Regions from separate parts of the Streptococcus ruminantium genome, predicted to be linked through region 3. Evidence: predicted binding sites of a transcription regulator. Region 3 holds the regulator's gene; each other region holds the start of a gene.
What was found. The regulator Rex, encoded in region 3, represses fermentation and respiration genes when NADH is low (regulators of the CRP and FNR family bind a similar motif). The targets are predictions, from matches to a motif close to TTGTGAANTANTTCACAA.

Region 1 (10,999 bases), 630 kb from region 3:
GGCCATTTGTACAGCTTCGTAGTTGTACTTATCTGTCATGTAGTGGATGATGTTCATGGCATCGACATAGGTATCTGTCAGCCAGTCAAGAGCTTTTTCAAAGTTGGCAATAACTTGATCGTAGTCGAAGATTTCAGAAGTGTTTGGCTCAACACCGTCAAATACTTTGTAGTCTTTGTGAACATCGTCATAACCGTTGTTCCAGCTTGAAAGAAGGGCTTTAAGGACGTTTACACGCGCACCGAAGTACTGGATGTTGTGGCGTTGGTCTTCACTTTCTGGATCAAGTGGTGATACACAGCAAGAGATACATGACATTTCACCGTAGCCGTCTTTTGCCATTGTCGTTACACCTTCATATTGGATAGAAGAGTGTTTGTGGCTCATGGCCATACAGTAGCGGCGGAATGCGTACGGAAGTTGGTCTGACCAGAGAACTGTCAAGTTTGGCTCTGGAGAGTTGCCGATGTTGTCAAGGGTGTTGAGGAAGCGATAGTCCATCTTAGTCACACGGTGACGACCATCGTTACCCATACCAGCCATAGATGTTGTCAGGAAGGTTGGATCACCAGAGTAGATTTCGTCGAAGGCTTTTGTACGAGCGAATTTCACTGTACGAAGTTTTAATACGAAGTCGTCAACGAATTCTTGAATTTCTGACTCTGTAAATGTACCACGAGCCAAGTCACGTTCTGCGTAGATGTCAAGAACGATTGGCACACGACCGAGTGAAGTTGCTGCACCGTTGATCACACGACATACTGCCATAAAGGCGATGTTTGTCCATTGGATCGCTTCTTTGGTGTTCATCGCAGGCTTGCGAACATCAACGCCGTAGAGGTCACCCAAGCGAACAACTTGTTGGAGCGCCTGATATTGGAGGTTGATTTCTTCACGGAGGCGGATAGACTCTTCGTCAATCTCAGTGATGCCATTCCAATCGGCTACTTTTTCTTCCATCAAGTAGTCTGCACCATAGAGAGCCAAGCGAGCGTACATACCAATGATACGACCACGTGAGTAAGCGTCTGGAAGACCAGAAACGTGGTGTGAGTGGCGAGCTCGGCGAATATCAGCAGTGTAGGCGCGGAAGATACCGTCGTTTACAGTTGTTGCATGTTTTGTGTAAATTTCATGGAGTAGCGGGTCTGGAGTATAACCGTTTTCAACAAGCGTTGTTTCAGCCATACGGATACCACCACGTGGCATGAAGTTTAGTTTGAAGAGTTCGTCGTTTTGGATACCAAAGATGAGCTCGTTTTCTTTGTCAATGAAACCAGCAGGGATGTCAGCGATAGAAGTTGCACGATCTACGTCCATTGGGAAGCGAGTGTCTTCGTAGCCTGCTTTTGTTTCTTCGATGATTTTTTTGATATGAAGTGAACGCTCAGTTGGGCCTGTGAGGAAGCTTTCGTCTCCATCGTATGGAGTGTAGTTAGCTTGTACAAAGCGTGTTACGCTTGCTTTGTCTTGCCAGTCTGTACCTTTAAAGCCTTCCCAGGCTTGGGCGAAAATGTCTTCAGTAACATTTTTTGTTTTAACGTTTGTTGACATGAGGGTTCTCCTTTTATACATTTTGGTATCAATACCAACATGCTATTATTATACCATTTGAAAACACTTTCTACAAGATAAAAATGCTTGAAAATAAATGAAAAAACTTTCAAGCAAATATGAAAAGGCATGAAAATGTTTGTTGATATTTTCACAGAAAATTTCTTGTACAGCCTGCAAAAACAGATGGAGCAAGGAATATTTTAGGGATTGCTAGTATGTAATCTTGGTTGATAAAGGAATCTCAAATGCTGAAACTTCCTATAGAATATAGTATAATGGAACCAGTTGAAGCACTGGGGGAGAAAAGGTAGTCATGTTAATTTTTCCATTGATCAATGATTTATCTCGCAAGATTATTCATGTGGACATGGATGCTTTTTTTGCTGCGATTGAAGTGAGAGACCATCCTGATTTGAAAGGAAAGCCGGTCGTCATCGGTGCAGATCCTAGGTTATCTGGTGGTCGAGGAGTGGTGTCAACTTGCAATTATGAGGCGCGTGCTTTTGGGATTCATTCGGCCATGTCCTCCAAAGAGGCTTATGAGCGCTGTCCTCAGGCTATTTTTATCTCAGGTAATTATGAAAAATATCAGGAGGTTGGAGGGCAGGTACGAGATATTTTCTATCGCTATACGGACTTGGTGGAGCCTATGTCGATTGATGAGGCTTATCTAGATGTGACCGATAATAAGCTCGGCATTCGCTCGGCAGTGAAGATTGCTAAGCTCATCCAGTACGATATTTGGAACGAGCTACATTTGACTGCTTCGGCAGGGGTATCTTATAATAAATTTTTGGCTAAGATCGCTTCTGATATGAAAAAGCCACATGGCTTAACCTTGATTTTGCCAGAAGAGGCGGTTAGTGTTTTGGCTGCTTTGCCTGTTGAAAAGTTTCATGGAGTCGGCAAGAAAACGGTTGAACGCTTACATGCTATGGAAGTTTATACAGGAGCTGATCTATTGAAACTACCTGAGATGGAGTTGATTGACCGTTTTGGTCGTTTTGGATATGACCTCTATCGGAGGGCTAGAGGGATTTCTAATGCTCCTGTCAGGGTCAATCGTGTTCGCAAGTCTATCGGTAAGGAAAAGACTTACCGTAAGCTACTTTACCGAGAAGAAGATGCACAAAAGGAGCTAGCCAGCCTTTGTCAACGTGTGGTTGCTAGTCTTGTGAGAAATGGTAAAAAGGGAAAAACCATCGTTCTTAAAATTCGTTATGGAGATTTTTCAACCTTGACTAAACGCCATAGTTTGGAAGATGCGACAGATCAGATGGAAGTGATTGAACATCAGATTCGTCAGCTATTTGAAGAGGTTGGGCAGGCAGAAAGAGGGATTCGTTTGTTGGGAGTGACGGTGACAAATTTTCAAGCTTGAAAGGTATGGGGGATTGAGTTGATTTGTCATTTTTTTATTTCTCATTGGGAGTCTGCTAGTTTATTGAGCCGGAAGTAGAAAGTTCTCGGTTTTTTGTCGATTTTAGAATTGTTAAGAATTTGTTCAGAATCTGGTAAGATTTGAGGGGTAGAATAGAAGTATCAAAAATCTAATCTATTTTTGGTAGTGGGTCTTTCTAGATTGACAGATATAATTGATAGGGGGATGATGGACTTATCCTATATTTCTAGTCAGTCAAGAGTCTCAACATTTTTATCTTTATCACTATCATCGAAAAACTAATGAATCAAAGGAGGATTTCAAATGAAATCAACAACTTTCGGCAAAAAAATGATGGCTTTAGGAATGATTGCAGCGCTTGCTACTACAATGGTTGCGTGTGGTGCTAAGAACAATAAAAAAACGGATTCTAGTTCTCAAAAAACAGAGCAGTCCAGTACTAAAAAAGATATGAAGAAGGATACAAAATCATCAAGTACTGAGAAAAGTACTACCAGCTCATCCACTAAAAAATCTGGTAGCAACTAATTAGTCCACTCCCTCTCGTATATTGCTATAAAATGTAAATTTGCTGAGTCCAGTTGAGTTCTGGGTTCAGTTTTTTCTTTACGTTGAGGGGGAGGTATGCTATTCTAACTATTGAAAAGACCATAGAGACAAGTGGGGGTAAAAGATGCAAGATACCATTTTACTCATAGAAGATGATGCTAGTATTCGTGAAGGTGTTAGGATATTATTAGAAAGTGAGGGGTTCTCAGTAAAAGAGGCTGCCAGTGGTGAAGAAGGGTTAGACTATCTGACACCAACGATTGATTTGGTGATTTTGGATGTGATGATGCCAGGCATGTCTGGTTTGCGGACTTGCGAACAAATTAGAAAGCAGTCAACGGTTCCAATTCTTTTTCTATCCGCTAAGGCTCAGGAGTCTGATAAGTTAATTGGGTTGATGGTTGGTGGTGATAGCTATTTGACAAAACCATTTTCTTATTCGGAACTTTTGGGACAGGTCAAGGCTTTGATACGACGGTTTAAGGTCTATCAGGGTCAGGGGGGAGTGGAAAGCGAAGAACTTCCCTATATTGAATTGAGCGGTGTCAGGGTTCATAAGCGTTTCAATGAGGTTTTTGTGGATGGAAAAGAGATAGAGCTGTCAGAAATTGAGTACCAGATTCTTCTATTGCTAATGTCTCATCCTCGCAAGATCTTCTCAACGCAGAATATTTACGAGAGTGTATGGGATGATCTGTATTTTTACAACTGCAATAGTACGGTCATGGTGCATATTCGTAAGCTAAGGGTTAAAATGGAGCAAGATCCTAAGAATCCAAAGTGGATTAAGACTGTTTGGGGGAAAGGGTACAAGTTTGAAACGGGAGAATAAGGGGCATACGTCGATTTATGTGCAACTCGGGCGCTTATTATTGCTGAGTTCGGTATTGGCAGCAATCTGTTATGTTGTGCTAGATCGGATTGGAATGAGCGTGATAGATTATTATATCTATGATGGGAGATATGTTGAGGAACAAAATGCCCACTACATTTCCAAACTAGTAGAATTTGTAGATAAGGAAAAAATAGCGACAAGTGATAGCAAGAAGTTGGATGCCTGGGTAAAGGAGCAGGAAATCTTAACCTTGGAGATTTACAAGGACAATATTCAGGTATTCACCTCCAATGATCCTAACAAGGAGGAGTCAGCCAACAGGATAGAAATGTCTGAGGAATCTTGGATTGGTTACGCCCAAGTCCAATTTGCGGATGGGGCGGCTGATGTGATGGTGACAGGGATATATAGTTACCAACTGCGTCTCTATACTAGGATTTTTGTGATTATATTATCCTTTATCTTCCTAATAGTCGTTGTTTTGTTGGGAATTCGTCGAAAGGTAGAGGATATTCGTCGTCTGAGTCATGATTTGGAGATTTTAGAAGGTGGAAATCTTGACTATCAGATCCATGTGAAGGGGCGGGACGAACTGGCTGATTTGGCTCAGGGGGTTGAGAGTATGCGACTGTCTTTCCGAAATCTTGTGCAGACAGAGGCTGATATTGTGAAGAAAAATCAGAAGGTGATTACAGAGATGTCTCACGATCTTCGTACACCGGTCACCTCAATCTTACTCTATCTTGAAATCATCAAGAATAAACCAAACATGGAGCCTGATTTGCTCCAACATTATCTGGGGATTATTGAGCAGAAAGCGCAACAGATGCGTCAGGTTTCAGAAAATCTTTTTTCTTATTCCTTGGTTGCTGAGGAAATGACTCTTACACATCTTCTTCCTCTTTCTCATGCGGTGGAAGTGATGTGTGAAGGATTGACTCTTCAAGGGTTGAGTGTTGAGGTAGTGGCTGAAGAAGAACTGATGGACATTGAGTTGCCATCAGATAGTATCCTTCGGATTATGGATAATCTTCAATCAAATATTATCAAATATGGAGATCCTGCTTTTCCTGTCCGAATTGGCTTAAAGGAAGACGAGAAATGGCTGGAGCTATCTGTTTCAAATAAAATTGGGGAGCGTTCTCTATCTGCAAGTAATGGAATTGGTTTGCAGAGTATCGAACGGATGGTGGTCCAACTGGGGGGAGATTATGCTGTTCATGAAGAGCAGGGGTGGTTCTGTGTTTGCATTCATTTTAGTAAGTCGCAAGGAGAACTTCAACATCTTTCCTAGGTGGGACAAAAATAAAAAGGAGGCAGGTGCTTCCGATGATTGTAGTATAGAAGTATTTTTAAGTACTGTATGAAAACATAGCAAAGTGCGTTCTCAAATTACGAGAACGCACTCTTTTTTATATTCGCAGGATGTAACGGGTTATTTTAGAGCTTTCAGGCCTGCTTCTAGGGTTTCTTGATTTAATTCGCCGGCAAATACTTTGTTAACAGTTCCATCGCTATTGATGAATACGTGGCTAGGGAAGGCACGCAGAGAGTAGCTATTCAGAGCGCCATTATTTTGGTCATAAAGAACTGGATAAGTGATACCTGCTGCTTTTGCTGTTTCAAGGATTTTTTGTTCGCTGCTATCTGTTGATGAGGTGTTGCCATACTTGGCATCATTTGGTGCTACTACACTCAAAAAGGCGTAGTTTGGATCATTTTTGTATTTTTGATACACTTTTTCTAGGTGAGGCATTTCATCCTTACAAGGTTCACACCAGCTAGCCCAAAAGTTTAGGTAGATTTTCTTGCCTGCATAGTCTGCTAGGCTAACGTCTTTTCCATCTTTATCTTTTAGTTTTAATTCGGGTGCTTTCTGTCCTTCAACAACAGATTGTAAACCATTGTCGTTGCTATCACTTTGCGCATGTTGCTCGTGAGATTTTTCTGTTTTTTCCGTCTTCTGTTGGCTCATGTTAGTATCTTTGTTTTTACTGTTAGCATTGTTGACAGAGCATGCGGTTAATAAGCATAAGCAAGTTCCTAGGGTGAGGTATTTTTTTAACATAATATTGGGTTCTCCTTATATTGTAAATAGTGTTTGATGGTTATCTTCTGATTTTAAACAGGGTGCCGAAGCTTCCTGTTAGGATAGAAATACCGATAATGATGAGTATAACTGCTGAGATGGTCTTGGTGTACTGTAAGAAACGAGTCTGTTTTTTGAAGTAATCCAAGAGTTTTTGAGAAAAGATGGCAACCAGGATGAATGGCAGGATAAAGCCGATGCAATAAACGGACAGTAGGGCAATGCTCCAGATGCCTGATTGGCTACTTGCGTAGAAAAATACGCTGGCTAGGATAGGGCCGATACATGGAGTCCAAGAGAAACTGAAAGTAAAGCCCATCAGAAAGGCGATGATAGGTGTCACCGTTTTTCCAGCTTGGTAAACTTTTGTTTTAGCTGAAAGTTCTTTTGACAACATTGGTAGGCGAATCCAGCCCAATTGAAACAATCCCATGGCGATAATCAAAATACCGCTGATAATCTGAACAACTCGGATGTGTTGGTTCAGTAGACGACTGAGGAAACTACTGGTAAAGGCCAGTAGAAAGAAGGTCATTGCAATTCCCAAGACAAACATGGAAGTGTTAATCACAGTACGCATACGGTTGTTTTGAGAATGTTCACCATTATTCCCTCCTAGAACACCTATGTACACTGGTAAAATAGGAAGGATACAGGGGGAGAAAAATGACAGTAGCCCTTCTAGGAATAAAGCAAATAGCTTGAACACAATAATGTCCCCTTTCTTTGTTATTGATTAACTGTTAGGGTTATGATACAGTTAAAAGCTTAAAAAAGTCTAAATTGTAAATAGCTATTTTTGCTATGCCTAAAAACAGGCTATGTTTAGCTGTTTATTCAAACGGTAAAGAATGGTAAAAAGAAGTGTTCAGTCGCTATTTTGTGAGGACAATCTATATTTTTTCAGATCTTTATGATAGAAAAAAAGCCTTGCTTATGCAAGACTTGGGTTTGTGATTCGCTTCAAGAAGCTTATCAATATCTCTGTATATTTGCTGTGTTACGTTCTGTTAGAATACATGGCACAAGGTCTGCCTGTGATAAGTGGTATTAATGATGTCGGTTCTTTATTTCTACTTTTATTCCTTTGTCAACTCTGTTTGATTGGTTGTGTGTTGTTCTTGCAATAGTTGTTTTACACGGCGAGCCATGAGCAAGACCAGCACGATTTCCAATATATTCTGAAGAAAGAGTAGTCCAGAGAAGAGGGGGTGGAATTGTTTAGAAACACTAATTGCGATATAATCCCATAATCCATGGCTGACGATGCACCAGGAAATCTTTCTTGTAAAAATATAAAGATAACCGTACAGCATTCCCATGATGCTGGTTAGGATGACTTGGTACACTACTTGTCCGAATCCACTACCTGCAAAAATATTGATTGCATGAAATCCACCGAAGCACAAGCCAGATAGGACAACTGCCTTTTGAAGGGGCATTTTTTCTAAAAAATAGACGAGTAAGATGCGTCTAAATAGCAGTTCTTCACCGATTCCAACTAGGAGGGTTGCAAAAAGTGTTATAAAAAAGGTCTCATTGAGCTGGAAGTGCTCGAACCAGTAGGCTATGATCACTAGCAGTAAGGGGATAAAAAGGGCTAAGAAATAGCGTTTATCAATGGGAAGGAAGGTTTTCAACTGCAATGTTGCTCGATTTTTGATAACGTAAGCGATTGTTATTCCTGCTAAAACGAGTAGAAAGGGGAATTCTGAGGCTAAAAAACCATCGGATCCATAGCGAATCCCTCGCATGTAGTAGGTGTAGATGTAGCTTAGTAGCATGATTCCTACATAAAGTCCTGTGATAGTGTAAACTGATTTTGCTTTCATGTTGTCTCCGTTGCTTTGTATTTAACAGTGATAAAAAGGAAATAAATTAAAAAGTGTCTTTGTTACAGTGTGTTGATAACTGCGTGAGTATTGTGTGAAAGATGGAAGCTACTTATTCAGCTATCTATTTTGAAAAAAGTGGCGAGATCTGTCTGACTGATTCCGATCATAGGGTCAATGGTCAGGATATTCTCTGCGGTCAGGATGAATTCTTTGGGCTGGGAAGTGGTTGTTTCTGGTTGTTCTTCCTCAAGAAGGGAGAGTTGATGATGGGTTTGTTGTGGACGACTTGATTCTTCTTGAGTGACTGGTTGAGCAGGTGTTGGAGTCGAGTTTGCTTGAGCAGTTTTGCTGAGTTGACCGTCTGAGGGTGTTGTTTCGTTTTCCTGCTCAGCCATTTCCCCTTGGAAACGTGGGACTAGGTAAGTCTTGCGACTAGTTCCGGTGTTTTTGACGGCATAGTCAAAGGCGGCAATCTCACCTAGTAAAATGAGCTTGCTCCTAGAACGGGTAATGGCTGTGTAGATGAGGTTGCGTTGGAGCATACGGTGGCTGGAGCGAGTGATGGGGAGGATAACCACCTGAAACTCACTTCCTTGTGATTTGTGAATAGACATGGCGTAGGCCAGTGTGATTTTGTACCACTCGTTTCGAGGATAGGTGACTTCACTTCCGTCAAAGTCAATAGTGATTTCGTCCTGCTTAGAATCGGTATACTTGGCTGGAAGGAGGTCTGTAATATATCCTAAGTCTCCATTGAAGACATTGGCTTCGGCATCGTTGACTAAATGGATAATCCGATCTCCACAGCGAAAGACCAGTTCATTGTGAGTAAATTCCAATTCTCCTTCTTCTAAGGGATTTAGTAGAGTCTGTGTCATGGTATTGAGCTGGTCGATACCTGCTGCTCCACGGTACATGGGTGCAAGGATTTGCACCTCATTGGCTGGAATGCCGGACTTGATGGCAGCTCCGACAATTCGTTCAATCATAGCTGGGATTTGCTCGTTTTGGGCTTCAAAGTAGGATCGGTCGGCCTTTTTTTCTCGGAAGTCATCAGGCAAATTTCCTTGACGGATCTGGCTGGCTAGTGTGACAATGGTTGAGTCATCTGACTGGCGATAAATACGTTCTAGGGTAATACTTGGGAGTTTGTCAATCTTTAATAGATCGGCAAGGACTTGGCCGGGACTGACTGATGGGAGCTGTTCGGCATCTCCGACAATGAGAACCTGAGTCTGGGAGGAGATATTCTGGAAGAGCTGGTTGGCTAGCCAGGTATCTACCATAGAAAATTCATCAATGATGACAAAATCAGCTTCCAGATAGTCATCTCGGTAAGAGTCTTCCTGTCCTTCGACCAAACCTAGGTGGCGATGGATGGTCGCAGCTGGTAGACCTGTCAATTCGTTCATCCGTCTGGCGGCTCGTCCGGTCGGAGCGGCTAGGAGGACAGGGCATTCTTCGCGACTGCGGGTGAGGTCAATCTTGTGTAAGATAGCATAGACAGCGATAATTCCATTGATAACAGTAGTTTTTCCGGTTCCGGGTCCACCAGTTAGGATAAAGATGGGATTGGTAATGGCTTGAACAATGGCCTCTTTCTGAATAGTATCGTAGGTCAGGTCAGACATGGTTTCTAGTTCTGCTATGGCCGCTTCAACCTCCTTTCGTGGAAAGGGTTTGAAACCATTTTTTCCCATCAGGCGGGTAAGATTTTTATGGATGCCATGTTCGGCAAAGTAGAGGCTGTTGTCAAAAATTTTCGTTCCTTCTTGCTGGACTTTTTCATCTACAATCAGACCTGTCAATTCTTTGGCAACGGCGGCAGGGTCCAGTTCGATATGGCGGGATTTTTCTAGTAATTCCAGGGTTGCTTCCAATAAATCTCTAGCCTCAACATAGGTATCACCTGTTTCCATGGAGCGATGGATGAGGCTAAAGAGCATACCCGCTCGAAAGCGTTGAGGGGAGTCGCTGGCAATGCCCAGATTCTCCGCGATTTTGTCGGCAATGGTAAAGCCTAAACCTTGCACATCCTCGACGAGCTGATAAGGATTTTCTTCAATGATTTTTAGTGTTTTTTCCTTATACTGGTCTTGGATTTGGAAGGCTAGTTTATTCGGGATGCCGTATTCTGCCAGTTTGGCTAAGATCATTTCGGTGCCGTAATTGAGACGGAGCTTTTCAATAAAGGCCTGCTTATTCTTACTGGAAAGCCCTGTAATCTGGGTCAGTTTTTCTGGTTCGGCTAGTATCTTGTCGATGGTATCCTCACCGTAGAGTTGGACGATTTTCTCTGCTGTCTTGCGACCAATTCCTTTAAAATGCTCGCTAGAGAAATATTTGACTAGACCGGATGCAGTTGGTTTGCTGCGTTCGTAGCGTGTGATTTGAAGTTGTTGACCGTATTTTGGATGGGTGATTAGATTGCCATAGAAGCGGTAATCTTCTCCTTCGATAATATCTGCAATGGTTCCTGTAACAATAATTTCATAATCGTCATATTCGGTATTGGTTTCTTCAATTTCGAGGAGGAGAATTTTGTAAAAATTGCTAGGATTTTCAAATATAATCCGGTCAATAGTTCCGGTGAAATAGATTTCATCCATAGTTTATTTTCCTTGTGAAAGGTGTTTCACCTTTATTGAGTATCTGTGCAGTGCTATTTGATTGTTCCGATTCGGTTGAGTGGCCACATACGAAAGACGACTTCACCTTTAATATTTTCCCGT
Region 2 (10,999 bases), 540 kb from region 3:
AGATTGTCAATGTTCTACCGACCCTTCATGCAGGAGGATCTGGACAACTAGCGGCTTTCAAGTATATGAAGGATCCTGTCGAAGTGGAATTTATCACTGCTCAGGCAGGTATCGATATTGGGGATACAGCTATCGGCATGCATGTCAAACATGTTCAAGTTCCCATTCGGCCAAGCCTGCGAGAAATCGGGCAGGCTCATGTCACAGCCCTCGCTAGTCGGCCAAAACTCATTGGTGGAGCGCGTGCAGCCTATCAGGAAGATGGGATTCGTAAGCAATAAAGATTCTATAATAGATAAAAGGAGTAGATGATGAGAGCTTTCTTGACAAAGGATTTACAGTGGACACGTCCACCCCAGACATTTACTATCACAGAAACAGAGATTTCCATAACAACAGAGCCGTACACCGATCTTTGGCAAAAAACTTACTACCATTTTGTAAATGACAATGCACCGGTTTTACAGATGGAGACGGAGGAGGAATATTTTTCATTTACTGTCAAGACAGATTTTTCTGCTAGCCATACCCGCTTTGACCAATGTGGAATCGTGGTTTATCAGGACTCCGAAAATTGGCTAAAATGCTCTATTGAGTACGAAAATGAAGACTTCCAGCACCTAGGTAGTGTGGTGACTAATCATGGCTATTCAGATTGGGCTACCACTGAGATTTCAGCAACTGTCAAGTCCATGTGGTTCCGCCTCAGCCGCAGAGGGGCGGACTACTGCTTTGAAAATTCTGAGGATGGAATCCATTTTAGACAAATGCGTATATGTCATTTTTATGAGGGAAGAGGAAAGATTTCCTTTGGACTATACGCCTGCTCACCAGAAGACTCTAGCTTTACAGCTACATTCTCAAATATGAAGCTGACAGATTGTCAATGGCAGCCTCATGATGGACAACAGCCTGATGATGAATTGTGAGAGATAACCATCTTCAAAACAAATATTTCAGTAGGTTTGTTTGGTTTGTAAGCAGTAAGGATACAAGGGCGGTTGCTAGGTAAAGAAACATGGCATTACCCAAAGCAGGTTATAAAATCGTTGAAATCCCTGTCATTTGTGTTATAATGAAGAGTATGCAATAAAATTTTAAGGAGAATGACAGAATGTCTGTATCATTTGAAGCAAAAGAAACAAACCGCGGTGTTTTGACGTTTACAATTAGTCAAGAAGTAATCAAACCAGAATTGGATCGCGTTTTCAACAAAGTAAAAAAAGATATCAATCTTCCAGGTTTCCGTAAAGGTCACTTACCACGTGCCGTTTTCAATCAAAAATTTGGTGAAGAGGCTCTTTACCAAGATGCTGTTAATGCGCTTTTACCAACTGCTTATGAGGCAGCGGTTGCTGAAGCAGGACTTGAGGTGGTTGCACAACCAAAAATTGATGTTGTGTCAATGGAGAAAGGTCAAGACTGGACAATTACTGCAGAAGTTGTTACAAAACCTGAAGTGAAATTGGGTGATTACAAAAATTTGGTAGTTTCAGTAGAAGCTACTAAAGAGGTAACTGATGAAGAAGTAGATGCTAAGATTGAACGCGAGCGTAACAACTTAGCTGAGTTGGTGATTAAAGAAGGCCCAGCAGCCGAAGGCGATACAGTTGTTATTGATTTTGTTGGATCAATTGATGGTGTTGAGTTTGATGGTGGCAAGGGTGAAAACTTCTCACTTGGACTTGGATCAGGTCAATTCATCCCAGGTTTTGAAGCCCAGTTGGTTGGTCACTCGGCTGGAGAAGAGGTAAATGTCGAAGTTACTTTCCCTGAAGATTACCAAGCGACTGATCTTGCAGGCAAACCAGCCCTCTTTGTAACAAAAATCCACGAAGTAAAAGCAAAAGAAGTTCCTGCCTTGGATGATGAATTAGCAAAAGACATTGACGAAGAAGTAGAAACACTTGATGAATTGAAGGCAAAATACCGCAAAGAATTAGAGGCTAGCAAAGAAGTTGCCTTTGACGATGCGGTTGAAGCAGCGGCTCTTGATTTAGCAGTAGAAAATGCTGAAATTGTTGATTTGCCAGAAGAAATGATTCACGAAGAAGTTCATCGTTCTATCAATGAGTTCTTGGGTGGTATGCAACAGCAGGGTATTTCACCAGATATGTACTTCCAAATTACTGGTACAACTCGCGAAGATCTCCACAAACAACACGAAGTTGATGCTGAAAAGCGTACAAAAACAAACTTGGTTGTCGAGGCAGTAGCTAAAGCCGAAGGCTTTGAAGCAACTGAAGAAGAAATCAACAAGGAAATTGAAGAGTTGGCAACAACCTATAAGATGGATGTTGCGCAAGTTCGCAGCCTACTTTCACCAGAAATGTTAAAACATGACATTGTCGTTAAGAAGGCAGTAGAACTAATCACTAGCACAGCAACTGTAAAATAATAGCCTGATAAAAGCTCGACTGCGGTCGAGTTTTTTCTTTGGAGAAAAATATTCTCGTAGCATTTTATCTATGTTTGCGCATGCGATTTTGAATATGACCAAGATAGGAAATTCTATCTTCAAAAAATGACGTTTCAACAATTTTATATAAAAAAGTTATTGGGATTTTTGATTAGTGTTAGTACACTCTTGAGGAACTCGCATTTTTCAAAATGGATATATATAAAATAATCTATAAGTGTTTTTCATTTGTGTAGTGTACATTTTCCGGAAATAACTTGACTGGTTAACTTTCTTGTGATATAGTTAACTGATTAACAAGAGGAGGAAAATATGTTAAAGAAAATTATAAAGCCATTCTTATTGACCTTGTTGGGTTTGGTTTTAGCATCATGCTCAGTTCAAAAAGGAGCAAATCAAACTCAAACTGGCTTAAAGATTGTCACCTCGTTTTATCCTATTTATTCGTTGGTTAAGGAAGTATCTGGTGATAAGAATGATGTTCGTATGATTGGCTCACGGAGCGGAATTCATTCTTATGAACCTTCTGCTGCTGACATAAAAGCAATACATGATGCAGATGTATTCATCTATCATTCTAGAATTTTAGAGTCATGGGCAGGACGACTAGGGTCGAATCTGCAAGGTTCATCTGTCAAGGTTCTGGAAGCTTCGACAAATTTACCTTTAGCTAAAGTTCCAGGTTTAGAGGATATGGAAGCAGGGCAGGGGATTGATGAAGCGACGTTATATGATCCTCATACTTGGCTAGACCCCATTTTAGCAGGACAGGAAGCCCTTGAGATAGGAGACCTACTTGCCAAAAGTGACCCTACTAATGCTGAGTATTATAAAAAAAATGCCGAAAAACTGAAGGAAGCTGCACAAAAATTAGCTGATAAATATAGCCCTATTTTTGCTAAAGCCAAATCAAAGACTTTTGTAACACAACATACAGCTTTTTCTTATACAGCTCAACGATTTGGACTTAAGCAGTTGGGGATTGCTGGGGTATCCGAGGAAGAACCTAGTCCGAGAAAGCTAGCAGAAATAAAAGAATTTGTTGATACCTATAAGGTTAAAACGATTTTTACAGAAAAAGGTTCGTCAGACAAATTGGCTAAAGCTTTAGCCAGTTCAACTGGGGTTAGCTTGAAGATATTAGATCCTCTAGAAGCTGATCCAGAAAATAATCTATCTTACTTGGAAAATCTAGAAAAAGTCTTAGAAACTTTAGCCCAAGAATTAAAGTGAGGGATTAGAGGTCAGTTCAGATGAAGACAATATCCAAAATGATTTGTTCTTAGAAATTCCTTTTTTCTACTTTGAGCTTTAGTAAGAATGCTCATCTTATCTTTGACTATTTAGCCATTTTAGCGTAAAATAGGAAGGAAAGACAAAAAAGGAGAAAAACCTTGGAACTTAATGTATTTGCAGGACAAGAAAAAAGTGAACTTTCCATGATTGAAGTAGCTCGTGCTATTTTGGAAGAGCGTGGACGTGACAATGAAATGTATTTTAATGACTTAGTTAATGAAATACAAAATTATCTTGAAAAGTCAAATAGTGAGATTCGTGCAGCGCTCCCAATCTTCTATTCTGATTTAAATGTAGATGGCAGCTTTATCCCTCTTGGTGAGAATAAATGGGGACTTCGTTCGTGGTATGCCATCGATGAGATTGATGAGGAAGTTATCACACTCGAAGAGGATGATGAAGACGCACCAAAACGTAAGAAAAAGCGTGTGAATGCTTTTATGGATGGTGATGAAGACGCAATTGACTACGGAAACGATGATCCGGAGGATGAAGACAACTATTCTGGGGATTCATCATCAGAATACGATGATGAATCTCCAGATGATGAGAAGGATGAAGTCGAATCATACGACTCAGAAATTAACGAGATTATTCCAGATGCTGATTTGGAAGATGAAGACGTTGATTTAGGAGAAGACGATGATGAATACTCGGATGAAGAAGTGGCTGACGAGTAGATTTTGATTTGACAAGATTATCAAACTGCGATAAGATATTATCGGGCGCCTCTTTTTGAGGTCGGAGCTCCCTAGTGATTAGGGAGCTGTTTTTGTTTTTTCCTCATGGTACTGAGGGTAAACCCAAGCCTGCTTTCGGTTAACATGAATCATAGAAAAGGAGTTTGCATGACAAAATATATTTTTGTAACAGGTGGTGTTGTTTCTTCCATTGGAAAAGGTATTGTAGCAGCCAGCCTTGGGCGCTTATTGAAAAATCGTGGTTTAAAAGTTACCATTCAGAAATTTGATCCCTATATAAATATAGATCCAGGAACGATGAGTCCTTACCAACACGGAGAAGTTTTTGTGACAGATGATGGTGCAGAAACAGATCTGGATCTTGGACACTATGAACGCTTTATTGACATCAACCTTAATAAATATTCCAATGTTACAACAGGAAAAATTTATAGCGAAGTTCTCCGTAAAGAACGTAAGGGAGAGTACCTTGGTGCGACTGTTCAGGTTATTCCCCATATCACAGATGCTTTGAAAGATAAAATCAAGCGTGCCGCTTATACAACGGATGCAGATGTTATTATTACAGAAGTGGGTGGAACAGTTGGTGATATAGAAAGTTTGCCATTTCTTGAAGCTCTCCGTCAGATGAAAGCGGATGTAGGCTCAGATAATGTTATGTATATCCATACTACGCTTTTGCCATATCTCAAAGTAGCAGGTGAAATGAAGACAAAACCGACTCAGCATTCTGTAAAAGAGCTGCGAGGTTTAGGCATTCAACCCAATATGCTTGTTATTCGCACAGAGCAACCAGCAAGTCAGAATATCAAAAATAAATTGGCTCAATTTTGCGATGTGGCTCCAGAAGCGGTTATTGAGTCCTTGGATGTAGAACATCTCTATCAAATTCCACTCAATATGCAGGCGCAAAATATGGATCAAATCGTTTGTGACCACTTGAAATTAGATGTGCCTCCTGCGGATATGACGGAATGGTCAGCTATGGTGGATAGGGTTCTTTCCCTTAAGAAGACTGTTAAAATCGCTCTGGTTGGCAAGTATGTGGAATTGCAAGATGCCTATATATCAGTTGTTGAGGCTCTCAAGCATTCTGGTTATGCCAATGATGCAGCCATTGACCTAGACTGGGTTAATGCCAATGATTTGACAGCTGAAAATGTAGCGGAACATCTTGGACGAGCCCAAGGGATTATCGTTCCTGGTGGTTTTGGACAACGTGGTACAGAAGGGAAAATTCAAGCCATTCGCTATGCCCGTGAAAATGATGTTCCCATGTTAGGAGTTTGCCTTGGTATGCAGCTTACCTGCGTAGAATTTGCTCGTCATGTTCTCGGCTTAGAAGGAGCCAATAGCTTTGAATTAGATCCAGATACCAAGTACCCAATCATTGACATTATGCGCGATCAAATTGGAGTGGAAGATTTGGGTGGAACTTTGCGCGTAGGTTTATATCCAAGCAAGCTTAAACAAGGTTCAAAAGCTGCTGCTGCCTACGATAATCAAGAAGTAGTGCAGCGTCGCCACCGTCACCGCTATGAGTTTAATAATGATTTCCGTCAACAATTTGAGCAAGCTGGTTTTGTTTTTTCAGGAGTATCGCCAGATAACCGATTGGTAGAAATTGTAGAAATTCCAGAAAATAAATTTTTTGTAGCTTGTCAATACCATCCAGAACTCCAATCTCGCCCTAACCGTCCGGAAGGTCTTTACACCGCCTTTGTAACAGCTGCCATCAAGAATGAAAAATAAGCTACTACTCAAATAAGAACAATATAAAAAATAGAAGAGGTGGGAATACACTTAAATTGCCCCAAATGGTAGACAGAAAAACTAACTTTTGGGAGCGATATACAGAATCCTGCCTCTTTGTAATTACTGTAAATGTAAGTAAGAGGGAAAAGACCTCTATTTTCAATGGAATATCTTACTGCTTTGAAGTCTCGTTGCTCATGTTTATCAAGAAAATATTTTAAAAGGCTATCATTGATAGAACTAAAAATGAATAACTAAGTTTTAATTTTAGAGTAGCCCTCTAAAATTGAAAATAATGATTTTTTAAGTATTTTTCAAAAAAGTATTGACAAGAGGATATTCCCGTGATATACTGTTTCTTGTGTTAAGCGGGGATGGCGGAATTGGCAGACGCGCAGGACTAAGGATCCTGTGACCGCTTTAGGTCGTGTGGGTTCAAGTCCCACTCTCCGCATGGTGGACTAGCTCAGGCTAGTCTTTTTTTGTTGTGACGAAAAGAGTTAATCATAATCCCTAACCTTTGTTAAAATATCATTGCTTTTCTTTTAATGAAAAGATATGTGAAAATTTTCTCAAAACTAGATGATTTCAGCTAGCATTTTCAAAATAAAAATGGTAGAATAGAAAGGTATGAGGTGTAACCTCAAAAAATATTAGGAGGCTATCGAAATGCCATTAGTTTCAGCAGAAAAATTTGTCCAAGCGGCGCGTGACAACGGTTATGCAGTTGGCGGATTTAACACAAACAACCTTGAGTGGACTCAAGCTATCTTGCGTGCAGCAGAAGCAAAACAAGCTCCAGTGCTTATCCAAACTTCTATGGGTGCAGCTAAGTATATGGGTGGTTACAAAGTAGCTCGTAACTTGATTGCAAATTTGATTGAATCAATGAATATCACAGTTCCTGTTGCAATTCATCTTGACCATGGTCACTACGAAGATGCACTTGAATGTATTGAAGTTGGTTATACTTCTATCATGTTTGATGGTTCGCACCTTCCAGTGGAAGAAAACCTTGCAAAAGCTAAGGAAGTTGTTGAATTAGCACACGCTAAAGGAATCTCAGTTGAAGCTGAAGTAGGTACTATCGGTGGTGAAGAAGACGGTATCGTAGGTAGCGGTGAGTTGGCTCCAATTGAAGATGCAGTAGCAATGGTTGCGACTGGTATTGACTTCTTGGCAGCTGGTATTGGTAACATCCATGGTCCATATCCAGCAAATTGGGAAGGTCTAGATCTTGATCACTTGCGTAAACTGACTGAAGCAGTTCCAGGTTTCCCAATCGTATTGCACGGTGGCTCAGGTATTCCAGATGAGCAAATCCAAGAAGCTATCAAGTTGGGTGTTGCTAAGGTTAACGTTAATACAGAGTGCCAAATTGCTTTTGCAAATGCAACACGTAAATTTGCAGCTGCTTATGAAGCAAACGAAGCAGAGTACGACAAGAAAAAACTTTTCGATCCACGTAAATTCTTGGCAGACGGTGTGAAAGCTATCCAAGCTTCTGTTGAAGAGCGTATTGATGTATTCGGTTCAGCGAACAAAGCGTAATAAACCAATTAAAGTCCTTCAAAATGAGGGACTTTTCTCTATTTAAATAATAGAATAAATAGGAAACGTCCTAATGGAAAGTATCATTGCTTGATCCAAAATAATTGTAAATAATTTTAGAGATTAGTATTGATTCCTTTTTCAATGTTTACGTGCAACATTTGGCAGAGCAAAAAGAATGCTTGCCAGAGAGCGACTCAGTATGATTAGCAATTACGAACTTATTAGAAGAGTAACACAGGTGTGGGCTATCTAGACAGTTTTCCCAAGTGAGCTAACAAAAGACACTTGAACTTTGGTGGTTTTGTAATCAAAGGATTCTTAACTCCTTAAAATACAATCGCTTCGTTGTGCCATATCCATAATCTATAATACAAAAAAATGAAAATAATCCTTGCCAAGAACAAAAGATTCTGTTAGAATGTTATAGTATGTGGTGCTAGCACATCCGATATATTTGATCAAATGAGGAGGAAGACATAAATGGCTAAAGTATGTTATTTTACTGGTCGTAAGACTGTATCAGGTAACAACCGCTCACACGCTATGAACCAGACTAAACGCGCAGTTAAACCAAATCTTCAAAAAGTTACTGTTTTGATTGATGGTAAACCTAAAAAAGTTTGGGCTTCAGCTCGTGCTCTTAAATCAGGCAAAGTTGAACGTGTATAAATATTGTAGAAGTCGTTAGTCTAAACTAGCGACTTTTATAGTATCCCTAAAAAGAATTTTACTTACAATCTCTTTAACATCCTTTCCTCCATTTTGAAGATAGTAGCGAGTCGTAGGTTAGAATTTTAAAGGAAAGGATAAAAAAAGGTATTGACAGGAGCTTAATAAGGTGATAGAATGAATGAGTTGTCACGAGGAGTAATTCATAGTGTCAGATATCAAAATTGAAAAAAAGCAAAAAAAAGTAAAAAAAGATATTGACAAAGTTAAGTAGACGTGATAAACTAAGATAGTTGTCTCGTGAGAAGCGAGGACAAGTAATAAGACCTTTGAAAATTGAAGAAGACGAACCAAACGTGCAGGGTGGACTTTTAAAGATAGAAGTCCGTCAATGAACAAAAACAATAAGTCAGTCAAGACTGACCAGAAAAAAACTTTATATGAGAGTTTGATCCTGGCTCAGGACGAACGCTGGCGGCGTGCCTAATACATGCAAGTGGAACGCAACTTTTCATCCGTTTCTTCGGAAACATCTGAGAAGTTGAGTCGCGAACGGGTGAGTAACGCGTAGGTAACCTGCCTGATAGCGGGGGATAACTATTGGAAACGATAGCTAATACCGCATAAGAGCTTTAGTGGCATCATTGGAGCTTAAAAGGAGCAACTGCTTCACTATCAGATGGACCTGCGTTGTATTAGCTAGTTGGTGGGGTAAAGGCCTACCAAGGCAACGATACATAGCCGACCTGAGAGGGTGATCGGCCACACTGGGACTGAGACACGGCCCAGACTCCTACGGGAGGCAGCAGTAGGGAATCTTCGGCAATGGGGGGAACCCTGACCGAGCAACGCCGCGTGAGTGAAGAAGGTTTTCGGATCGTAAAGCTCTGTTGTAAGAGAAGAACGTGTGAGAGAGTGGAAAGTTCTCACAGTGACGGTATCTTACCAGAAAGGGACGGCTAACTACGTGCCAGCAGCCGCGGTAATACGTAGGTCCCGAGCGTTGTCCGGATTTATTGGGCGTAAAGCGAGCGCAGGCGGTTTCGTAAGTCTGAAGTAAAAGGCTGTGGCTTAACCATAGTACGCTTTGGAAACTGCGGAACTTGAGTGCAGAAGGGGAGAGTGGAATTCCATGTGTAGCGGTGAAATGCGTAGATATATGGAGGAACACCGGTGGCGAAAGCGGCTCTCTGGTCTGTAACTGACGCTGAGGCTCGAAAGCGTGGGTAGCGAACAGGATTAGATACCCTGGTAGTCCACGCCGTAAACGATGAGTGCTAGGTGTTGGGTCCTTTCCGGGACTCAGTGCCGCAGCTAACGCATTAAGCACTCCGCCTGGGGAGTACGGCCGCAAGGCTGAAACTCAAAGGAATTGACGGGGGCCCGCACAAGCGGTGGAGCATGTGGTTTAATTCGAAGCAACGCGAAGAACCTTACCAGGTCTTGACATCCCAGTGACCGCCCTAGAGATAGGGTTTCTCTTCGGAGCACTGGTGACAGGTGGTGCATGGTTGTCGTCAGCTCGTGTCGTGAGATGTTGGGTTAAGTCCCGCAACGAGCGCAACCCCTATTGTTAGTTGCCATCATTCAGTTGGGCACTCTAGCGAGACTGCCGGTAATAAACCGGAGGAAGGTGGGGATGACGTCAAATCATCATGCCCCTTATGACCTGGGCTACACACGTGCTACAATGGCTGGTACAACGAGTCGCAAGTCGGTGACGGCAAGCTAATCTCTTAAAGCCAGTCTCAGTTCGGATTGTAGGCTGCAACTCGCCTACATGAAGTCGGAATCGCTAGTAATCGCGGATCAGCACGCCGCGGTGAATACGTTCCCGGGCCTTGTACACACCGCCCGTCACACCACGAGAGTTTGTAACACCCGAAGTCGGTGAGGTAACCGTTAAGGAGCCAGCCGCCTAAGGTGGGATAGATGATTGGGGTGAAGTCGTAACAAGGTAGCCGTATCGGAAGGTGCGGCTGGATCACCTCCTTTCTAAGGATAAGCAAGTAATGAGAACGTTACGAAATCCGTATGAAGATGGGAAATTCGTGTAGAAGTCAGTAGACTTCAAGGGAATTTATCATTTTCACTAGGAATTTAGTTCGAATACACTTGCTCGGAATCCTGTACGTAGTCTTCTTCAATTTTGAGAGGTCTGTGGGGCCTTAGCTCAGCTGGGAGAGCGCCTGCTTTGCACGCAGGAGGTCAGCGGTTCGATCCCGCTAGGCTCCATCGGTAACGAAAGTTACCAAACAGAATACAAAGGTTCAAGTAGTTGAACACGACCTCATTTTCTAGGAAAAGAGATAAACTTCCTAGTGTGCAAGGCACACTTCGTCAGTTTCCTATTTTTCTACAAAAATGTCCCATTGTGGGAATGGTCTTTGTATCCTATCTTTGTCCATTGAAAATTGAATATCTATATCAAATTCCATTTATTTTAAGAAATAAATGAATAGTAACAAGAAAATAAACCGAAACGCTGTGAATTAATGAGAATTCTAGTTAAAAGAACTAGGTTAATAAGGTTAAGTTAATAAGGGCGCACGGTGGATGCCTTGGCACTAGAAGCCGAAGAAGGACGTGACAAACGACGAAATGC
Region 3 (10,999 bases):
TTTTTAGACTATTCCGACTCGGCGACCTGACGGGTCGCCGTTTTTGGTTGAGATTTCTCTCAGTAAAGCCTATCAATGTACCGTGATGGTAGGTTTCACTGACAAAAATGATATGGTCTTTGGAACATTTTACGAGTCACATAGACCCTGATCAATGTTTCGGAAGACTGTAGTCAGAAAGGAAATAGATTATGACAAAGGATTATGTCATTGAGATGCGCAATATCACCAAAATATTTGGTGAGTTTGTTGCAAATGACCACATCAATTTAAATGTCAGACGTGGTGAAATTCATGCCCTTCTCGGTGAAAATGGGGCAGGAAAGTCTACTCTGATGAATATGCTTGCTGGTTTGTTGGAACCTACAAGCGGTGAAATTGCTATCAATGGTCAATCTGTAAAGATTGATTCTCCCTCTAAGGCAGCGCAATTGGGGATTGGTATGGTTCACCAACATTTCATGCTGGTTGATGCTTTTACAGTTGCTGAGAATATTATTCTTGGATCCGAGACCACCAAAGGTGGAGTGATTGACCTTAAGAAAGCTATTGCTGAAATTAAGGAACTCTCTGCTAAGTATGGTCTTGAAGTTGATCCCACAGCTAGAGTTGCGGATATTTCTGTTGGTGCTCAGCAGCGTGTAGAAATCCTTAAAACCCTCTATCGTGGTGCAAATTGAGCCTACAGCCGTTTTAACTCCAGCAGAAATTGCAGAGCTTTTAAAGATTATGAAAGCCTTGGTAGAGGAAGGAAAATCTATTATTTTAATCACGCACAAGCTGGATGAAATACGCGCAGTTGCTGACAGTGTAACGGTTATCCGTCGTGGTAAGTCGATTGAAACAGTTGCCGTAGAAGGTGCTACTAACCAAGATTTGGCAGAGTGGATGGTTGGTCGTTCTGTATCTTTCAAGACAGAGAAGATAAAAGCCAATCCAAAAGAAGTCATTTTATCAATTAAAGATTTAGTAGTAAATGAAAACCGAGGGATCCCAGCGGTCAAAGGTTTATCCCTAGATGTTCGTGCAGGTGAAGTTGTTGGTATAGCTGGGATTGATGGTAACGGTCAAAGTGAACTAATCCAGGCCATTACTGGTCTGCGGAAGGTGAAATCTGGTTCTATCACTATCAAGGGTGAAGAAGTTGTCGGCAAAACACCACGTAAGATTACAGAAATGCAAGTTAGTCATGTGCCAGAAGATCGCCATCGTGATGGCCTTGTCCTTCCGATGACTGTAGCAGAAAATATTTCCTTACAAACATATTATAAAGAGCCGATTTCTAAAAATGGTATTTTGAACTATGGTACTATTAACGAGAAGGCACGCTCGTTGATGGAAGAGTTTGATGTTCGTGGTGCTAGTGAATTGGTTCCGGTTAAGGCACTTTCGGGTGGTAACCAGCAAAAAGCTATTATTGCCCGCGAGATTGACCGCAACCCAGACCTCCTCATTGTCAGTCAGCCAACACGTGGTTTGGATGTCGGTGCTATCGAATATATTCGTAAACGTCTCATAGCAGAACGTGATAAGGGTAAGGCTGTTCTTGTTGTCAGCTTCGAACTGGATGAAATATTGGATGTATCAGATAGAATTGCTGTTATCCATGATGGGGTCATCCATGGGATTGTTGAACCTGCTAAGACCAATAAACAAGAATTGGGTGTATTGATGGCAGGTGGACATATTGAGAAGGGAGAAGAACATGCTTAAAAAATATAAGAATTTAACTCTTCCAATGTTGGCGGTGGTCAGTGGTATCCTACTTGGAGCGATTGTCATGCTTGTGTTTGGTTACGATCCAATTTGGGGTTATGAAGAGTTATTCTATTCGGCTTTCGGTAATATCAAGTCTATTGGTGAAATTTTCCGTGCGATGGCACCTCTTGTATTTACCGCTCTTGGTTTTGCTGTGGCTAGTCGTGCAGGCTTCTTTAATGTTGGTCTTTCAGGTCAAGCATATGTTGGTTGGGTTTTTGCAGGCTGGTTCGCTCTGGCGAATCCGGATTTGCCACGTCCAGTCTTAATTTTTGCAACAGTTGTGATTGCAATGTTGGCCGGTGGTATCGCTGGTGCTATTCCCGGTGTCCTTCGTGCTTATTTAGGAACGAGTGAAGTTATCGTTACCATTATGATGAACTATATCTTGCTCTATTCATGTAATTACATCATCCGTGATGTTTTTGCAGATAATTTGATGAAAAATACAGATTCGACTATCAACGTATCAGCTAATGCTTCTTATCAGACAGAATGGCTTCGTGCATTGACGGATAATTCTCGGATGAATATTGGTATCTTTTTTGCCCTTATCGCAGTTTTTGTTATTTGGTTTCTATTAACGAAGACAACACTTGGTTTTGAAATTCGTTCGGTAGGTCTCAATCCGACAGCTTCTGATTATGCTGGTATGTCTGCCAAGCGTACCATTATTCTGTCTATGATTATTTCAGGTGCTCTTGCTGGTCTCGGTGGTGCTATTCAAGGTTTGGGGACGTTCCAAAATGTTTATATCCAAAGTGGTAACTTAGACATCGGTTTTAATGGGATGTCTGTAGCGCTCTTGGCCTCAAATTCACCGCTTGGTATCCCACTAGCTGCCTTCCTTTTTGGGGTCTTGTCAGTAGGTTCTCCAGGTATGGTTCGGGCACAGATTCCGCCAGAATTGATTAACGTAGTCACTGCGTCTATCATCTTCTTCATCGGTGTGAAATTCATTTTTGAACAGTTGTTAAAATCTAGAAATAAAGCGAAAGGAGCGAAATAAGATGAATGTTTCAATGCTTGCCTTACTCATTTCGCAAATGCTGATTTATTCTGCACCTTTGATTTTTACCAGTCTTGGAGGAGTTTTCTCTGAGCGCGGTGGTATCGTAAACGTTGGTCTAGAAGGAATCATGGTGATTGGTGCCTTTGCTGGTGTTGTATTCAACATTGAGTTTGCAGAAACTTTTGGTAAAGCGACTCCATTGGTGGCAGTTTTGGTCGGTGGTTTAGCCGGTATCCTATTTGCTGCTATCCATGCGATGGCAACGATTAACTTCCGTGCGGATCATGTTGTGTCTGGTACTGTACTGAATTTGCTTGCACCTGCGCTAAGCGTCTTTCTTGTAAAAGTTATGTATCACAAGGGACAGACTGATAGCATAACACAATCATTTGGGAAGTTTTCATTCCCTATCTTGGCTGACATCCCTATCATCGGAGATATTTTCTTCAAAAATACTAGTTTGATGGGGTATGTTGCCATTGCAACAGCCTTTGTGGCATGGTTTGTCCTCTATAAAACAAAGTTTGGTTTGCGTCTTCGCTCAGTGGGTGAACATCCACAAGCTGCAGATACCTTAGGTATCAATGTCTATGCCATGCGTTATGCAGGGGTTTTGCTAGCTGGTTTTCTAGGTGGTGTTGGTGGTGCCGTAAGTGCCCAGTCAGTTAATATCAATTTTTCTGCTACGACAATTGTTGGTTCAGGTTTTATAGCCTTAGCGGCAGTTATCTTTGGTAAATGGAACCCAATCGGTGCCATGCTTGCTAGTCTATTCTTTGGACTTTCACAAAGTTTGGCAGTAATTGGTAGTCAGTTGCCTGGTTTGAAGGATATTCCAACTGTTTATCTTCAAATTGCACCCTATCTTGTGACAGTGATTGCGCTATCTGCCTTCTTTGGTAAAGCAGTAGCTCCTAAAGCAGACGGAATTAACTACATCAAGTCTAAGTAATCATATAGAGCTTGGGACAAAAAGATTTTCAATTTTGAAAATCTCAATTATCAAGTCCTTTAGATTTATAATTGAACAAAAAAAGCGAACAAAACTAGTTTTCTGACAATCAGAATCTTGGTTTGTTCGCTTTTTATATATGAGATTGGACTATTGTCCCAACCTCTTATGACTATGCTTGAAAGTAGAAAAAGGCAGACCGTTAGGTCCACCTTCTCTTAGGCTTGATGATTAGTTTTTAACACCTGCTGCAATTTCTGGCTTAGCAAAGGCATCGTCAATAATATCTTTCAATTGTTTAGCAGAAGCTTGCATTTTTTGCAATTCAGCTTCGCTCAATGGGATGTTAACTGGGCGAACAATACCATGTGCACCGATGATAGCAGGTTGACCGATGAAAACATCTTCGACACCGTCGTATTGACCTGCTTGGTAAACAGACAATGGAAGTACAGCATTTTCATCATCAAAGATTGCCTTAGTGATACGAGCAAGGGCAACACCGATACCATAATAAGTAGCACCTTTTTTATTGATGATGGAGTAAGCTGCATCACGAACAGATACAAACAAATCAACAAGACCTTGTTCATCAATGTCGCGGTTGTCTTGCAACCAGTCGTACAATTTCACACCGGCAACGTTAGCATGAGACCAAACAGCAAATTCTGAGTCACCATGCTCACCCATGATGTAGGCATGGACAGAACGAGCATCAATACCGATTTTTTCAGCTAATGCTTGACGGAAACGAGCTGAATCAAGTGAAGTACCTGAACCAATAACACGTTCTTTAGGGAAACCAGAGAATTTCCAAGTTGAATACGTCAAAACATCAACTGGGTTAGCTGCAACAAGGAAGATACCATTGAAACCAGACTTAACAATTTCAGTAACGATTTGTTGGTTAATGCGAAGGTTTTTCTCCACCAATTCGAGACGAGTTTCACCTGGTTTTTGTGGCAAGCCAGCTGTCAATACGACAAGGTCTGCATCATGAGCATCTGAGTACTCAGCAGAATAGATTTTTTTAGGGAATGTGAAAGCTAATGCGTGGCTCAAGTCCTCTGCATCACCTTGAGTGCGGTCTTTGTTAATATCAATAATACCCAATTCTTGACCAATACCTTGGTTGACAAGAGCGTATGCATAAGCAGAACCTACAGCACCGTCACCGACAAGAATTACTTTTTTATGTTGTTTAGTTGCAGTCATCGCTAAACATCTCCTTAGTTTTATTTGGGGACGAATCCATCCCAACCATAATCCATTCTAGCATGTTTTGTATTTTTTGTCACTTGTGAAAGCGGTTTTGAAAATGTTTACATGCCATTTCCAACAAAGAAATTTACTTCACAATGTGATATAATAGAAGCACAATGACTGTTGAAAGAGGCATATAATGCAAGATAAGAATTTAGTGACGGTTAATCTGACCAAGGAGATGAAATCATCCTTTATTGACTATGCGATGAGTGTTATCGTTTCGCGTGCTCTTCCAGATGTACGTGATGGTCTGAAGCCCGTGCACCGCCGTATTTTATACGGAATGAATGAACTAGGAATTACACCAGATAAGCCACATAAAAAATCTGCCCGTATTACAGGGGATGTTATGGGTAAGTATCATCCACATGGTGACAGTGCCATTTATGAAGCTATGGTTCGTATGGCGCAATGGTGGAGTTATCGTCACATGCTGGTAGATGGCCATGGAAACTTTGGTTCTATGGATGGTGATGGTGCTGCTGCCCAACGTTACACAGAGGCTCGTATGAGCAAGATTGCGTTGGAGATGCTTCGTGATATTAACAAGAATACAGTTAATTTTGCCGACAACTATGATGCTAGCGAACGGGAGCCGGAAGTATTGCCAGCTCGTTTCCCAAATCTATTAGTTAATGGTACAACTGGTATTGCTGTGGGGATGGCAACCAACATTCCTCCTCACAACTTGGGAGAAACAATTGAAGCAGTTAAATTGGTGATGGACAATCCAGAGGTGACAACGCGTGAAATCATGGAAGTCCTACCTGGTCCGGATTTTCCAACCGGTGCTCTTGTTATGGGGAAATCAGGTATTCATCGTGCCTATGAAACTGGTAAGGGATCCATTGTTCTGCGTTCTCGCACGGAGATTGAAGAATATGGAAATGGTCGCGAACGGATTGTTGTTACAGAGTTTCCTTACATGGTCAACAAATCCAAGGTCCAAGAGCATATCGTTAAGCTGGTGCAGGAAAAGCGTATTGAAGGGATTACAGCAGTTCGTGACGAGTCCAACCGTGAGGGGGTTCGCTTTGTTATTGAGGTACGCAGAGATGCGTCTGCTAATGTTATCTTGAACAATCTTTTCAAGCAAACTCAACTGCAGACTAATTTTAGCTTCAATATGTTGGCTATTCAAAATGGTGTACCAAAGATTTTATCTGTTCGCCAGATTTTAGAGTCCTACATTGAACACCAAAAAGAAGTAGTTACCCGCCGTACGCAGTTTGATAAGGAAAAAGCGGAAGCGCGCGCCCATATTTTGGAAGGGTTGCTGATTGCTCTTGATCATATTGATGAAGTAATCCGTATTATTCGCAATTCAGAGACGGATGCGATTGCACAAGCTGAATTGATGACTAAGTTTCATTTGTCAGAGCGTCAAAGTCAAGCTATCCTTGATATGCGTCTCCGTCGTCTGACAGGTTTGGAACGTGATAAGATTCAATCCGAATATGATGAACTGATTGCCTTGATTGCTGACTTGACTGATATTTTAGCTAAGCCTGAGCGTGTTGTTTATATCATTAAAGAAGAATTAGAAGAAGTGAAGCGTAAGTACGCTGATAGTCGTCGTACAGAATTGATGGTTGGTGAAGTTCTTTCTCTCGAAGATGAGGATCTGATTGAAGAAACAGATATCCTAATCACCCTGTCAAACCAAGGCTATATCAAACGCTTGGCTCAAGATGAGTTTCAAGCACAAAAACGTGGTGGACGTGGTGTACAAGGTACAGGTGTTAAAGATGATGATTTTGTACGTGAATTGGTATCCACTAGTACTCATGATCGTCTCCTTTTCTTTACAAATAAGGGGCGTGTTTATCGATTGAAAGGTTATGAAATCCCTGAGTATGGTCGTACTGCCAAGGGACTTCCGGTAGTTAATCTGCTCAAGCTAGAAGAGAACGAGTCTATTCAGACCATTATCAATGTGACGAAAGATCAAGAAGCAGATTGTTACCTATTTTTTGCAACTCGTCAAGGTGTAGTTAAACGTACCAGTGTTTCAGAATTTGCTAATATCCGTCAGAGCGGTTTGAAGGCTTTGAATCTGAAAGAATATGATGAACTTATTAACGTATTCTTGACAAATGGGCAGGCAGATGTTATCATGGGAACCAAATTTGGTTATTCCGTTCGATTTGCGGAAACAGCCGTCCGCAATATGGGACGAACAGCAACAGGTGTGCGTGGTATCACCCTTCGTGATGGAGACCAATTGGTTGGAGCTACCATGATTTCGGATGAACAAGAAGTTCTTGTCTTGACTGAAAAGGGCTTTGGGAAGCGCACTCCAGCTAGTGAGTACCCTACAAAAGGACGTGGTGGTAAGGGGATTAAAACCCTTAAAGTTGCTGAGAAAAATGGTCCGCTTGCAGGGCTGACAACCGTTTCTGGTGCTGAGGATATTATGGTAATCACAGATACTGGTGTCATTATTCGTACAAGTGTGGCTAATATCTCACAAACCGGTCGCTCTACCATGGGTGTTAAGGTAATGCGTCTCAATGATGAAGCGAAAATTATGACTTTTGCCTTGGTTGAAGCTGCTGAGATTAAAGAGGAAAAGGAATAAGCAGTCATGTCTAAACGTGAAAAGAAGAAGCGAAAGGGTTCTTTTTGGCGTAAACTTCTAACAGTTTTATTGGTATTGATTTCTCTGGCTTTGATATTTAATGCTCCTATCCGTAATTTTATCATTGGATGGAATACCAATAAATATCAAATCAAAAATGTTACTACAGAGGATATTGAGAAAAATAAACAAGCTGAAACGACTTTTGATTTTAATCAAGTTGAATCCGTTTCGACAGAGGCTATTTTGAAAGCCCAATGGGAAGCACAGCGTCTACCGGTAATTGGTGGAATTGCCGTTCCAGAACTTGGTATCAATCTTCCTATCTTTAAAGGTGTCTTTAATACCTCTCTTATGTACGGTGCAGGTACAATGAAGGAAAATCAGGAAATGGGAAAGGGGAATTATGCGTTAGCCAGTCATCATATTTTTGGAGTAACTGGTGCAGCGGACGTTCTTTTCTCACCGCTTGATCGTGCCAAAAATGGTATGAAGATTCATATTACCGATAAGACAACCGTCTATACGTATGTAATCGATAGTGTGCAGATTGTTCCTCCGGAAAGTGTACATGTTATTGACGATGTTGCTGGAAGAACAGAGATTACCTTGGTAACATGTACTGATTATTATGCTACAGAACGTATCATTGTAAAGGGAGTTCTTGAGTCAACAACTCCATACAAACAGTCACCAAAGGAAGTATTGGATGCATTTACAAAGAGCTACAATCAGTATGATTATGGTCAATAGGATTGGCTCGCCCCAACATTCTTAATTCCTAACGAGTAGGATAGTGGCTAATTGGTGCAGACTGTGGTAGTCGGTTTTTAAGGCGAATACAGTAAATTAACTTTGTGGGGGTGGTACAGAATTGCTATTCTAATTCTGTACCACCCCTATTTTTTATCCACCTTACGAATAGATAAGTGAGGAGGAAATTATGTATCAAATTGATTTTAAAGAAGAATCTCTGCTCCCTCGTGAACGTCTTATGGAAGTAGGGGCTGAACGACTTAGTAATCAAGAATTATTAGCTATTTTTATTCGAACCGGAACAAAAAAAGAGCCTGTTTCCATTCTTTCCAATAATTTATTAAATCGCTTGGAGAACTTGGCGGCTTTAAGAGAATTGTCTATAGAAGAATTGCAGACTTTAACAGGAATCGGTCGTGTGAAAGCAATTGAAATCAAGGCCATGATTGAGTTGGGAAAACGGATCAACCAGTCTGAATTGCTCTTAAATGAACGTATTTTGGGTAGTGAGAAGCTTGGGCGCAAGATGATCCAAGAACTCGGCGATAAGAAACAAGAACATCTGCTTGCTCTTTATCTAAATACACAAAATCAGATTATCAGTCAAAAGACTATTTTTATTGGTAGTGTTAACCGCAGTATTGCAGAACCACGTGAAATTTTGCATTATGCAGTCAAATGCATGGCAACATCTATTATTATCGTACACAATCATCCATCGGGTTCAGTGCAACCTAGTAAAAATGATTTACTTTTCACAGAGAATTTAAAAAAATCCTGCGAAACGCTAGGATTGGTTTTATTAGACCACTTAATTGTAGGTTGCAAGGGATATTATTCTTTTAGGGAAGAAAGTGAGTTATTCTAAATAGTTGTTTTAATAGTTTTGACGGGATAATGTCGTACATAGGAAATCAAGAGAGAGCTTTTTGTAGTATAGTGAGCTATACAAGGAAAGCTTTAAAGAAAATGTAAGATTGTCCATCATGGTGTAACAGCTTGAAATATGATATTAAAAAACTGAATTGCAAAGTTGTTATTTTACCATGGATAAAAATGTTATAGCAGATAAGGTACTTTTAGTTGGGATATTGAGTTGAAGAGAGCATGATTAAATTGTTCTAAAATAAAACAAGTGGAGCAATTTTAAAACCAGTCCTCAAAACATGGACTGGTTTTGGTTATTTTTAGAAAAACTAGCTGCACGATAGACAGGGCAGCATGCGATAGGTTTTATTCGTGGGTTCATTTTCTGACATGCACCAATCATTATCCTTTGCGTATAAAGTAGAGCAAGGTTTGTAACTCGCTAGTCAAATCAACATATTGTACAACTACATCTTTTGGGACAGAGAGATTAACTGGTGAAAAACTGAGGATACCCTTAATACCAGCTTCAACAAGGATGTCTGTTACCTCCTGAGCTTTGATGCTCGGTACCGTTAAGATAGCTGTTTGTGAGTTGGCCTCTTGAATACGATCTTTAATATCTGAAATGGCATGAATAGGAATATTTTCGTCTATAGTGCCGACCGCAGGGCTGTCATCGGCCTCGAATGCCATGACAATCTTCATTTTATTCCGTTCGTGAAAGCGGTAGTGAAGCAAGGCGCGTCCCATATTTCCAACACCAACTAATATCACATTGGTAATGGAAGTATCGTTTAAAATATCCGCAAAAAAATCCATCAGCTCCTTGACATTGTAGCCAAAACCGCGCCGACCGAGTTCTCCAAAGTAAGAAAAATCACGGCGCACAGTTGCGGAATCTATGCCAATGGCTTCGGCGATTTCTTTAGAACTAGCTTTTTCAATATTACCTGCATAAAAACGCTTGAAAATACGGTAGTAAAGGGATAGACGTTTGGCAGTAGCGCGTGGAATATCTGATTTTTTATCGTTTTTCACTTTGGACTCCTTTATTTTTTATATCGATGATTCGTATGTTAAATAATTCTTTCCTCTATTCTAGTCCAAGTTTGTGAAAAAATCAACAGATTGATTTTAAAAAAGACCAAACAGAGAACCTGTTTAGTCTAGTGTCTGTAAATAAAGATAGAGGTCACCGATTGTTCCTTTGAAATCCAATTCCTTCCCATCTTTGATAATGCTAGAGATAGGATAGTAATCCGGTAGAGTAAGGCAACCAGAGAAGGCTAAAACTGCTGCCTCCTTATTTTCAAATGTCTGGCTACGCTCTTTTTTATAAGCATCACGATAATGGACTTCAATCATTTTTATGCTTCTTTCGTAAAGATGTCACGATCAATCAAGCTATCCATAAGGAAGTAAAACTTTTCCTGAATGACCTTATTGCTCTCTGGTTTAAAAATGTTAACCAAGTGTAGACCGGATTTATCTGTGATATTGATTTTAAAACCTGTCAAGTCCTGATTGATAATAATTTTTAAGAGGAAACCCTGGTTTGAGTTTGGAATTTCTTCCAGAAGACGAGTCAGTTGATAATGTCCTGCTTTGGTTTGTTCAAACGTATTGTCACGCAGTGTATATTTTTTGACAACAGGACTAATATGATAAGTAAAGTTACAATCTTTCAAGGTAACAGATTTTTGGAATGCCATTTTTAACCTCCAATTATTTTTTTTAATTCTACGATAAGAGTATCTATTTCTTGTTTTGTGTTGGTTTCTGAAAGGCTGATACGGATAGACTC

Region 1: pflB (formate C-acetyltransferase) is a predicted target of Rex. The motif match lies at 1,785-1,802, and genes of this name have one in related genera.
Region 2: SR187_RS01630 (class II fructose-bisphosphate aldolase) is a predicted target of Rex. The motif match lies at 6,730-6,747, and genes of this name have one in related genera.

What each region holds. Positions count from the first base shown of each region.
Region 1 is NZ_AP018400.1:209,338-220,336, forward strand. Features, by position in the region: gene pflB (formate C-acetyltransferase) at 1-1,554, opposite strand, end outside; gene dinB (DNA polymerase IV) at 1,871-2,938, shown strand; gene SR187_RS01170 (hypothetical protein) at 3,263-3,487, shown strand; gene SR187_RS01175 (response regulator transcription factor) at 3,633-4,340, shown strand; gene SR187_RS01180 (HAMP domain-containing sensor histidine kinase) at 4,324-5,637, shown strand; gene SR187_RS01185 (TlpA family protein disulfide reductase) at 5,779-6,411, opposite strand; gene SR187_RS01190 (cytochrome c biogenesis CcdA family protein) at 6,452-7,147, opposite strand; gene SR187_RS01195 (CPBP family intramembrane glutamic endopeptidase) at 7,512-8,264, opposite strand; gene recD2 (SF1B family DNA helicase RecD2) at 8,381-10,876, opposite strand; gene lepB (signal peptidase I) at 10,930-10,999, opposite strand, start outside.
Region 2 is NZ_AP018400.1:306,014-317,012, forward strand. Features, by position in the region: gene SR187_RS01595 (TIGR01440 family protein) at 1-281, shown strand, start outside; gene SR187_RS01600 (DUF1349 domain-containing protein) at 312-929, shown strand; gene tig (trigger factor) at 1,115-2,398, shown strand; gene SR187_RS01610 (metal ABC transporter solute-binding protein, Zn/Mn family) at 2,732-3,652, shown strand; gene rpoE (DNA-directed RNA polymerase subunit delta) at 3,814-4,395, shown strand; gene SR187_RS01620 (CTP synthase) at 4,564-6,168, shown strand; tRNA gene SR187_RS01625 (tRNA-Leu) at 6,540-6,625, shown strand; gene SR187_RS01630 (class II fructose-bisphosphate aldolase) at 6,841-7,722, shown strand; gene rpmB (50S ribosomal protein L28) at 8,206-8,394, shown strand; rRNA gene SR187_RS01640 (16S ribosomal RNA) at 8,831-10,389, shown strand; tRNA gene SR187_RS01645 (tRNA-Ala) at 10,557-10,629, shown strand; rRNA gene SR187_RS01650 (23S ribosomal RNA) at 10,924-10,999, shown strand, end outside.
Region 3 is NZ_AP018400.1:841,781-852,779, forward strand. Features, by position in the region: partial or broken gene SR187_RS04095 (ABC transporter ATP-binding protein) at 192-1,713, shown strand; gene SR187_RS04100 (ABC transporter permease) at 1,706-2,767, shown strand; gene SR187_RS04105 (ABC transporter permease) at 2,769-3,722, shown strand; gene SR187_RS04110 (L-lactate dehydrogenase) at 3,954-4,937, opposite strand; gene gyrA (DNA gyrase subunit A) at 5,125-7,569, shown strand; gene SR187_RS04120 (class A sortase) at 7,576-8,322, shown strand; gene radC (RadC family protein) at 8,513-9,193, shown strand; gene SR187_RS04130 (redox-sensing transcriptional repressor Rex) at 9,595-10,233, opposite strand; gene SR187_RS04135 (DUF4649 family protein) at 10,357-10,560, opposite strand; gene SR187_RS04140 (DUF1831 domain-containing protein) at 10,563-10,907, opposite strand; gene SR187_RS04145 (cysteine desulfurase family protein) at 10,910-10,999, opposite strand, start outside.